Regions from separate parts of the Mycobacterium sp. NGS24 genome, predicted to be linked through region 1. Evidence: riboswitches for the same ligand, from Rfam matches in the RefSeq annotation. Region 1 holds a riboswitch; each other region holds the start of a gene.
What was found. A riboswitch is a leader RNA that binds a small molecule or an ion and turns the genes downstream of it on or off. The one in region 1 is predicted to bind cobalamin.

Region 1 (3,274 bases):
TACCGTCGCGGTCGATGATCTTGATGCCCTTGGCGCTGACTCGCAACCGAACTCGGCGGCCTTCCGAGGGCAGGTAGTACGTCTTGCTCTGGATGTTCGGCGACCAGCGCCGACTCGTCCTGCGATGTGAATGCGAGACCGCGTTACCGAATCCGGGTTCCCGTCCTGTGACCTGACACCGAGCAGACACCCCACAACCTCCTGACAGTCCAGCTTATTGAAAATCGTTTTCGACAAGCCCCTCCTCGAGACGGTACCCTGGGGACGGTCTAAATGAAAATGATTGTCGATAAGAGGTGCTGATGCGGAAACCTGTTGTCTTGGTCGCCGGCCAGCAGAACACCGATCCGGTCGTCGGCACCTTGCTGCGCACCTGTGGAACGCTCGTGGTCGAGCATCGTTTCGACGGATACACGGTGCGCCGCACGACGGTCAATCTGCAACACGGCGTGTTGACGACCGCAGAGATCGGCATCGAGCTCGCACACGGATGTGTTTCCTGCACCATCCGCAACGACCTTCTCGTGCTGCTGCGTCAGCTGAGCCGCCGCGATGATGTGGACCGTATCGTGGTCCACCTCGCACCCTGGCTGGAACCGGAACCGATCTGCTGGGCGATCAACAATGTCCGGATCAGGGTGGCGCCCGGCTACATCGACGGCCCTGCGGCCCTTGATGTTCGGATCGCAGCGGTCGTGACGTGCGTCGACTCGTCGCGGTGGCTGCGCCAGGTTCTGGGTGAGGGCGAATTAGACGACGGACGTACCGAGGCGCAGGTGCTGGTCGGACAGGCAGAATTCGCGGATGTCATCGTTCTCAGCGATGTGGAGCCAATCCTGGCCACGGTGCTGCGACGCTTGGCCCCCCGCGCACGGATCAGCTACGGAGCGAACAGAATTGAGCAGGTGCTCGCCGGCCTTGACAGTCGTGCGCGCCGGGGGCGAGACGATGATCCGCACGGCCCGTTGCTATCCGGGCAACCTCCCCTCGAGCCCACCGGCACCGTCCAACTTGTCGAGTTCAGCGCCCAGCGTCCGTTTCACCCCCAGCGTCTGTACGACCGCATGGAGCTGTTGCTGGAGGGAGTGATCCGAACTCGAGGTCGCTTGTGGCTAGCCGGTCAGGACCAGCAGGCGATGTGGCTGGAATCGGCGGGAGGTGGATGGCGGGTCGGTTCAGCAGGCAAGTGGCTCACTGCCATGACCGACGCGGAGTTGGCCGGCGTCGACGACGAACGCCGTGCCCTCGCCCAGTTGAGGTGGGACCCCCTGCACGGCGACCGGCACACGGCAATGACGATCCTGGTCTACAGCGCGGACTCCGGCGAAATCCTCGATGGTCTCGGCCGTGCTCTGCTCACCGACGACGAGCTCTGCTCCCCCGCTGCCTGGGACCGCTATCCAGATCCGTTCGGCGATTGGAGCGAAGACCTCACCGAAACCGCCGATTCTTTCGACGATATGGCCGCCATTCAGAACGCCGACCATCGAGCGAACTAGTTGCAACGAGGGCAATTAGGGGTGGCGCGGTAATCGCGACGGACGGACTCACACCGTGCCGCTGCGATGCCATCGCTCCGACGAGGTCACCGCCGTGGCAGCCGGGGCGGGCCTGCCTGTTCCATTGGGGGTCCCCGGCGTGTAACAATGTCGCCCGTACGGCGATGACGACGCAGGAAGCCGGTGCGAATCCGGCGCGGTGCCGCCACTGTCATCGGGGAGCGACCCTCACATGCCACGGCCATTTGGCTGGAAGGCGAGGCGAGCGGCGATCCGAGAGCCAGGAGACTCGTGTCATCGCATCCTGCTAACCCGGGGCGGAGCACCCCGGAGAAAGCCGCCACCTCAGATGCTGCGCGTCCTTTGCCACCTCCTGTGCGGTTGGCCGTACGACGCCTGTGCAAATTTCCGACCGGCGGTCACCGTACTGGCGAACGAATAAGGGAGAGCAAGCATGTCGTTTGTGACCGCAAGCGCGGATCTGATGCAGAGCGCAGCACAAGATCTGTCGGGTATCCGCCGAGCGCTCGCCGATGCCGCCGCGACGGTTTCGGGACCCACCACGGGAATCGCGGCCGCAGCCGAGGACGAGATCTCCATCGCGATCTCGTCGTTGTTCGAGAACTTCGGCCGGCAGTTCCAGTCGGTCAACTCACACGCGCTGGCGTTTCATACCGAGTTCGTCAGCTCGATGAATTCCAGCGTCGGGGCCTACACAAGTGCCGAGGTCGCCAACGCGCAGCAGAACCTGCTCGGCGCACTGGGCTCATCCCATGCACCCGCCGCCGCGACTGCCGTCGACCCGATCACCCGGTGGGAGCAGGTCGTCGCGACGACGGCGCAGAACGCCGAGACGGTGTTCGGAGCCTCGCGGGTCGGCCTGAACACGTTCACCGGTGGCATCAACCACCTCGTCACCAACCCCGCGGGCTTCTTTGCCAAGCTGCAGGCCGCTGCACAGGCGATACCCCTGGTCGGTGCCCCAAGAGACCTCGCACTCGCGGTCACCCAGCACACGCTTGGCGGTATCACCCAGACGATCTCCGACCCGGTGACGTACGTGCCCAACGCGCACAACGAAATCTATACCGGGCTGATCGAGAGTTTCCTCCCCGACGGGCCGGTGGGAGTAGTGCTCACTGAAGTCCTGAACTTCGCAGCTTCACCCTTGAGCGGCCTGCTCATGGGTGCCGTGGGTCCATTCGCAAGCCCCGGCGTCGCGCTGCTCAACAGCGCCGGCGGCGTCCTCGCCGATATCACCGGCGGCAATGTGACGGGGGCGCTCACCGGCCTGTTGAACACACCGGCCAACGTCGTTGACGGTTTCTTCAACGGGGCCACGTTGAACCTGGATCCCCTTGCGCCGCTGGTCAACCAGTTCATCAGCGGTCCCACCGGGGGCACCGAACAAGTCACCGGCTTGAGCCTTGGTTTCGGTGGCCTCTTCAGTCCGGGGCAGGTTGTGTACGGTGCCGCCGGACCGATCTATAACGGCGTCGGCGGTTCGCTGTTGAACTCGATCGGAGTCGAGCTCACTTTCACTGAAGACGAGTTCCAAGGCATCCTGCCGATTCCCGCGCTCCCGGTCGGTCCGATCGCGGCGACGGCGAATCTGTTCAGCATCGTCGGACAGATATTCGGCGGCGGCTTGGAGCCGCCCCCCCTGCCAGTCGAGATGTAGGCAAACTCTCGGCGAACACCTGCCTCAGCGGTAGAAATGGTGCCCACACGGCGCGGCATCTTCCGCTGGGGCAGGCTATGCCGACCCGGACGCA
Region 2 (3,274 bases), on a different contig from region 1:
CTCGGCAGGTCCGGCCCCTTCGACGCCATGCGGGTCCCGGATCACCCGGCCCAGCATCTGGAACCCGCCGCAGATCCCCAGCAGTGGCTTACCCGCCGCGACGTGCAACCGCACCGCGCGGTCCAAGTCCCGCGAGCGCAACCAGGCCAGGTCGGCGATCGTCGCGCGGGTACCCGGCAGCACGATGAGGTCCGCATCGCCCAGCGCCGGGGGGTCTGCGGCGAACACGACGTCCACTTCGGGTTCCAGCCCCAAAGCGTCGATGTCGGTGAAGTTGCTGATCCGGGGAAGCCGCACCACGACCACCCGGCGGGCCGGCCCGGCTGCGCGCCGGCCCGTCAGATCGAGCGCGTCCTCCGAGTCCAGCCACAGGTCGGGATGCCACGGCAGGGTGCCGTACGCCCGTCGCCCGGTGAGCCGTTCCAGGTCACGCAGACCCGGCGCGAGCAGGTCGAGGTCACCGCGGAACTTGTTGACCACGAACCCCGCGATCAACGCCTGGTCCTCGGCGGACAGCAGCGCGACGGTGCCCAGAAACGCTGCGAACACCCCGCCGCGGTCGATGTCACCGACCACCACAGTCGGCAGTCCCGCGTGCCGGGCCAGTCCCATGTTGACGTAATCGCCTGCGCGCAAGTTGATTTCGGCCGGACTGCCGGCCCCTTCGGCGACAATGACGTCGTAACGGCCGGCGAGGTCGTCGAAGGCGCGGTGTGCCGCCGCGGCGAGCGTCCGGCGTCCTTGGAACCAATCCGTCGAGTCCAACTCCCCCCACGGTCTGCCCATCAACACCACGTGGCTGCGGTGGTCGCTGCCCGGCTTGAGCAGCACCGGGTTCATGGCGGGCTCAGGCACGACTCGAGCCGCGAGTGCCTGCACCCATTGCGCGCGCCCGATCTCTGCTCCCGCGCCGTCCGCACCAACACAGACCATCGAGTTGTTGGACATGTTCTGCGCTTTGAAGGGCGCCACCCGCACTCCGCGCCGCACCAGGGCGCGGCACAGTCCGGCGGCGACGGTGCTCTTGCCGGCGTCGCTCGTCGTACCCGCCACCAGCAGCCCAGACATCAGCACGAGCATGCCAGTCCTTCGCGACGACTGGCCTCAAGGGCGGGGTGTCAAGTATTCTGATGCCCGCAGCTGGTTTGCTGGTGGCAACGTGAGGAGTCGCCGGCATCGAGCGGCGAACGCTCCTTCAGGTTCGTCGCAAGAGGGAACCCGGTGGAAATCCGGGACTGTCCCGCAGCGGTATGCAGGAACGAACGCCGTCATAAGCACTGGCCCATAGCCCGGGCCGGGAAGCGACGGCCAGTAGGTGCACCGAAGGTGCGTGCCTGTGAGTCCGAAGACCTGCCAGCTGTGCCGGACGCGTCGTGTCCGGCGCACGTCGCCTCGTGGACTGGGCGGACGGCCTTTGCTGGAATGTCATCGTTCCAGCGGCTGGGCGTTCTGGGAGTGGCGACGGGCATCCCGTCGTGTCAAAGGAACGTTCGATGACCGCCCCGATCTGGTTGGCTTCGCCGCCGGAACTGCATTCAGCGCTGTTGAGCAGCGGGCCCGGACCGGGCCCATTAGAGGCGTCCGCGGCGGAGTGGACCGCACTCAGCGTGACCTACACCGAAGCGGCCGACGAGTTGTCCGCGCTGCTGGCCGATGTGACGGCGGGCGCTTGGGCCGGCCCGACGGCGGCCGGCTATGTGGCCGCCCATGCGCCGTATCTGGCGTGGCTGACGCAGGCCGGCGCCGACAGCGCTGCGAAGGCGGCCCAACAGCACGCCACCGCCGTCGCCTACACGAGCGCGCTCGCGGCGATGCCGACCCTGGTGGAACTGGCCGCCAATCACGCCACGCACGCGGTGTTGACGGTCACCAACTTCTTTGGCATCAACACCATTCCGATCGCACTCAATGAGGCCGACTACGCACGCATGTGGATCCAAGCCGCAACCGTGATGGGCACCTACGAGGCGTTGTCCACGGCGGCGGTGACCGCCACCCCGCAAACCGGTCCGGCTCCGGAGATCCTGCGAGCCGAGGCGCAGCGGGTCGCCACAGCAGCGGAATCCAGCACTCCATTCGAGCAGTTCCAGCAGTGGTTGTGGCAGACCTACACCACTTTCTACAACGACGTCATCCAGCCGTTCATCGACGCGATCGCCAATCTCCCGTACTTCCAGGCGATGTTCGGCGGTTTCGACCCCTACCTGGTCATCCTCGGCAATCCGCTCACCTACTTCAGTCCGCTGAACATCGCGTTCGCCCTTGGCTACCCGATGGACCTCGCGACCTATGTGACACTGCTGTCCCAGATGTTCTCGTTCGTCGCGCTCGACCTCACCGCGGCGTTCGCGTCCGGCAATCCGGCGACCATCGGTTTCACCATCTTGTTCGTCACCGTCGAGATCATCGGCACCGTGGTCACCGACACCATCGCCCTGCTGAAGACGACGTTGGAGAGCACTCTGGTCCTGACGCTGGCCGTCGTGCCGCTGCTGACCGCTCCGCTGGTGCCGCTGGCGGCCGGAGCGGTACTGGCGCCGCTGGGCGTCAAAGGTTTGCTGGCATTGGCCGCGGCGGCGCCGCCTCCGCTGCCCGGCGCGACTCCCCAACCGCCGGTGGCGGCGTTGGTCCCCAGCGTCCCGTCTTCCACGCCAGGCCCGACGCCGACTGCCGTGGAAGCGGTGACGCCGTCGCCTGCCCACGCACCGGTGACGCCACCGACTGCCGCGCCCCCGTCGGTCACCGGTTCGGGCATCGGTCTGGGTATGCCGGACTACGGCTACCTGGTGGGGGGTTTGAGCTTGGCGGCCAAACGGGGGTCGGCCAGCGCAGCGCGGAGGAAGGCATCGGAGCCCGACGATGCCGCTGCCGCGGCGCCGGCGCCCGCACCCGAGGAGCCCACCGGTGCGCCAAAACGCCGTCGCACCAGAGCTTCTGTGGTCGGCCGCGGTCGGGAATACGCGGATCTGGATCCGACGGAGAACGTGGCCGTCGACGACCGGTTGGCCTTGGTCAGTGCGTCGGGCAGAAACGCGGGCACACTGGGATTCGCCGGTGTCGCACCCGAGCGCGGAGCCAGGCCGGTGGGGTTGATCGCCGACGACGATCCCGCGCCACGCGTCCCGATGTTGCCGAACACGTGGGAACCTGATGATCAATCGGAGGTGAACCACCGTTAAGCGCACGAAATAGCCCGCTTTCCCCGATAATTGGACAAACCCGGCAGAGGAGTGTGACTCATGACGTTGCGAGTGGTTCCCGAAGGACTGGCCGC
Region 3 (3,274 bases), on a different contig from region 1:
GATGGAGGTGACGTCGGCATCCAGGTCGGCGATGGCGCCGATCACCTCGCCGAACTCCGAATAGCACAGATGGGTGTGGATCTGGGTGGAGTCGTCCACCCCGGAGGTGGCCAGCCGGAACGCCGCCACCGCCCACTGCAGGTACCCGTCCTGCTCGGCGCGTCGCAGCGGCAGCAATTCCCGCAACGCCGGCTCGTCGACCTGGATCACCGCGATCCCGGCCGACTGCAGATCCACCGTCTCGTCCCGGATCGCCAGGGCGACCTGGTTGGCGGTGTCGGCCAGCGGCTGATCGTCGCGGACGAACGACCACGCCAGGATGGTCACCGGACCGGTCAGCATGCCCTTCACCGGCTGTTCGGTCAGCGACTGCGCATAGGTGATCCACTCGACCGTCATCGGGTGCGGCCGGGACACATCGCCGAACAGGATAGGCGGGCGGACACAGCGGCTGCCGTAGGACTGCACCCAGCCGTTGTCGGTGGCGAAGAAGCCGTCGAGCTGTTCGGCGAAGTACTGCACCATGTCGTTGCGTTCCGGCTCGCCGTGCACCAACACGTCCAGCCCGAGTTGCTCCTGCAGTTTGATGACGTCGGCGATCTCGGCTTTCATCCGACGCTCGTACTCCGTCTGGTCGATCTCGCCGGATCGCAGCGCGGCCCGTGCGACGCGGATCGCCGAGGTCTGCGGGTAAGAACCGATCGTCGTGGTGGGCAACACAGGCAGCTGCAGCCGCGCCTCCTGACTAGCCCGCCGCTCAGCCGGGTCACCGCGATGCGTGCCGGACGCCACGATGTCATTGATGCGGGCGCGGACGCGATCGTTGTGCAAGCGCGGGTCCTGGGTGCGCGAGGCCGCCGCCGCATTGGACGCGGCGATCTCGTCGGCGACCGCGTCGCGCCCGTCGCGCAGGGCACGCGCCAGGATGACGACTTCGTGCACCTTCTCGGCGCCGAACGCCAGCCAGCTGCGCAGTGCATCGTCCAATTCGGTTTCCGGTTCCAGCGAATACGGGACGTGCAAGGTTGAGCACGACGTCGACACCGCCAGGTGGGCCGCCGAACTCCGCAGCGCCGTCAGCTTTTCCAGCGCCGCCTCCAGGTCGGTGCGCCAGATGTTGCGGCCGTCCACCACGCCGGCCACCAGCGTCTTGTCGGCCAGTTCTGGAACGGCCGCGATCCCCGTGTCAGCGCCGTAGACCAGGTCGACACCGATGGCCTCGACGGGTGTGCGGGCCAGCCCTGCCAGCGACGCGCCCGGGTTGCCGAAGTAGGTGGCGACGTAGATCGACGGCCGGTGGGCCACTCCACCCAGAGCGTTGTAGACCGCCTCCGCGAGTGCCGGAGCGTCGGGGGAGATGTCAGTGACCAGGGCGGGCTCGTCGAACTGAACCCATTGGGCGCCGCTGTCGGCGATCAGCGCCAGCAGTTCGGTGTAGATCGGCACCAGTTCCTGCAATCGTTCGATCGGAGCCGTAGCGCCGTCTACGGCCTTGCTGAGCAGCAGGAATGTGACGGGACCGATGATGACGGGACGCGCGGGGACGCCCAGCTCGTGGGCTTCCTTCAGCTCGGCGAGCACCTTGTCGGGGTGCAGCGCGAACCGGGTGGACGGCCCGATCTCGGGGACGAGGTAGTGGTAGTTGGTGTCGAACCACTTGGTCATCTCCAGCGGCGAGATGTCGTCGTTGCCGCGCGCCGCCGCGAAGTAGCGGTCCAACTCGTCGGAGACCCCACTGACGCGGGCCGGCAGCGCGCCGAGCAAGACCGCGGTGTCGAGCATCTGGTCGTAGTAGGAGAACGTGTTCACCGGCACCGAGTCCAGGCCGGCGGCGGCCAGCTGAGTCCAGGTGTCGCGGCGCAGCGACGCGGCGACCGACTCCAGGTCGGATCGGCTGGTGCGGCCGGCCCAGTAGCCCTCGGTTGCGCGCTTGAGTTCGCGGCGCGGGCCGATGCGGGGGGAGCCGGTAATGGTGGCGGTGAATTTCGGAGAAGTTGGTGCGGTCACGAGCTGGTCCTTCGGATTCGACGGTGTGGACACCGCCCGCGGACGCGCAACCGATCGCGTTACGGCATGCATCAACCGCAACGGCCCCGGCCAAACGCCCATTCCACGAGGCGATGTGCCGCCGAACGCGGCGCGTCCGGCACAGCTGGCAGGTCTTCGGACTCACAGGCGCGCACCGGGTGGTGCTCCTACTGGCCGTCGCTTCCCAGTCCGTTCTCGGGACCAGTGCTTGTCAAAGACGGCGGTCGTTCCTGCATACCGCTGCGGGACAGTTCCGGATTCTCACCGGATTCCCTCTCGCGAGCCATCAAGGCCTCGCTCGATGCCGGCGCCACAGGTGCGACGACGGCAGACCAGCTGCGTCGCCAAGGCTACTCCGTGCGCGATCTTCAGGTCGCCAGCGCTTCGGCGATCGGGACGTCGCCGTTGTTGAACTCGACGGTCCGGCCGATTGTCGAGTCGTCGGCGAGGACGGCGGCGGCGACGGCTGCCACGTCGGCCCGCGCTACCGATCCTTTGGCTTCGCCTATCGCGATGCGCCCGGTTCCCGGGTCTACGGTGAGCCGGCCCGGTCCCAGCACGGTCCAGTCCAGGTCGGTGGCGCGCAGGTGTTCGTCCGCGGCCGCTTTGGCCTCGGCGTAGGCGAAGAACGAGTCATCCTCAGGCACACCGTGGTTCGCCCCGGCGCCGAAGTAGGACACCATGACGAACCGGCTGACGCCGGCCTGCGCTGCCGCGTCGATCACCCGGATCGCGGCATCGCGGTCCACGGCATAGGTGCGCGCCGCGTCGCCGCCACCGGCCCCGGCGGCGAAGACGACGGCGTCGTGTCCCGCCAGCAGGCCGGCAATGTCGTCGGTGCCGAGCTCCTCGATGTCGGCCGTGGTCGCTTCGGCACCGGTGTCCGCAACGTCGCTGGTGTGGCCGGGATTGCGGACGATCGAGGTCACCTGGTCGCCACGCTCGGTCAGGATTCGGGCCAGCTGCAATGCGACCTTGCCGTGGCCGCCGATGATGATGATGTTCGCCATGACGTCGACGTTACGCGTGGCACCCGAAACGGATGACTGGTCTACTTGCCGCGCACCGCGACGCCGCGCAACACGGTGTCCCGCGCCAGGATGAGCGACGTGCGGGTGCCCACCTCGCGCAGGATGTTCTCCGGTATCCACTGCATGCCGATGACGCAGCGCGCCAACATGGTGGCCGACGGCGCCTCGAGGCCGATCTCTGCAGACCGGATGCCTTCGGAGAGCAGCGATTTCAT

Region 2: another riboswitch for cobalamin. It lies ahead of AC5Y6Y_RS20020 (PPE domain-containing protein); the one in region 1 lies ahead of gjpA (outer membrane porin GjpA).
Region 3: another riboswitch for cobalamin. It lies ahead of metE (5-methyltetrahydropteroyltriglutamate--homocysteine S-methyltransferase); the one in region 1 lies ahead of gjpA (outer membrane porin GjpA).

The regions. Positions count from the first base shown of each region.
Region 1 covers NZ_JCALDW010000001.1:263,348-266,621, reverse strand. Annotated here, with positions in the region: gene rpmB (50S ribosomal protein L28) at 1-190, opposite strand, end outside; gene mrf (ribosome hibernation factor-recruiting GTPase MRF) at 303-1,499, shown strand; cobalamin riboswitch at 1,628-1,810, shown strand; gene gjpA (outer membrane porin GjpA) at 1,954-3,180, shown strand; gene AC5Y6Y_RS01230 (ABC transporter ATP-binding protein) at 3,256-3,274, opposite strand, start outside.
Region 2 covers NZ_JCALDW010000018.1:317-3,590, reverse strand. Annotated here, with positions in the region: gene AC5Y6Y_RS20025 (cobyric acid synthase) at 1-1,068, opposite strand, end outside; cobalamin riboswitch at 1,155-1,372, shown strand; gene AC5Y6Y_RS20020 (PPE domain-containing protein) at 1,494-3,179, shown strand; gene AC5Y6Y_RS20015 (PE family protein) at 3,240-3,274, shown strand, end outside.
Region 3 covers NZ_JCALDW010000018.1:6,424-9,697, forward strand. Annotated here, with positions in the region: gene metE (5-methyltetrahydropteroyltriglutamate--homocysteine S-methyltransferase) at 1-2,079, opposite strand, end outside; cobalamin riboswitch at 2,138-2,331, opposite strand; gene AC5Y6Y_RS20040 (NAD(P)-dependent oxidoreductase) at 2,397-3,038, opposite strand; gene AC5Y6Y_RS20045 (TetR/AcrR family transcriptional regulator) at 3,080-3,274, opposite strand, start outside.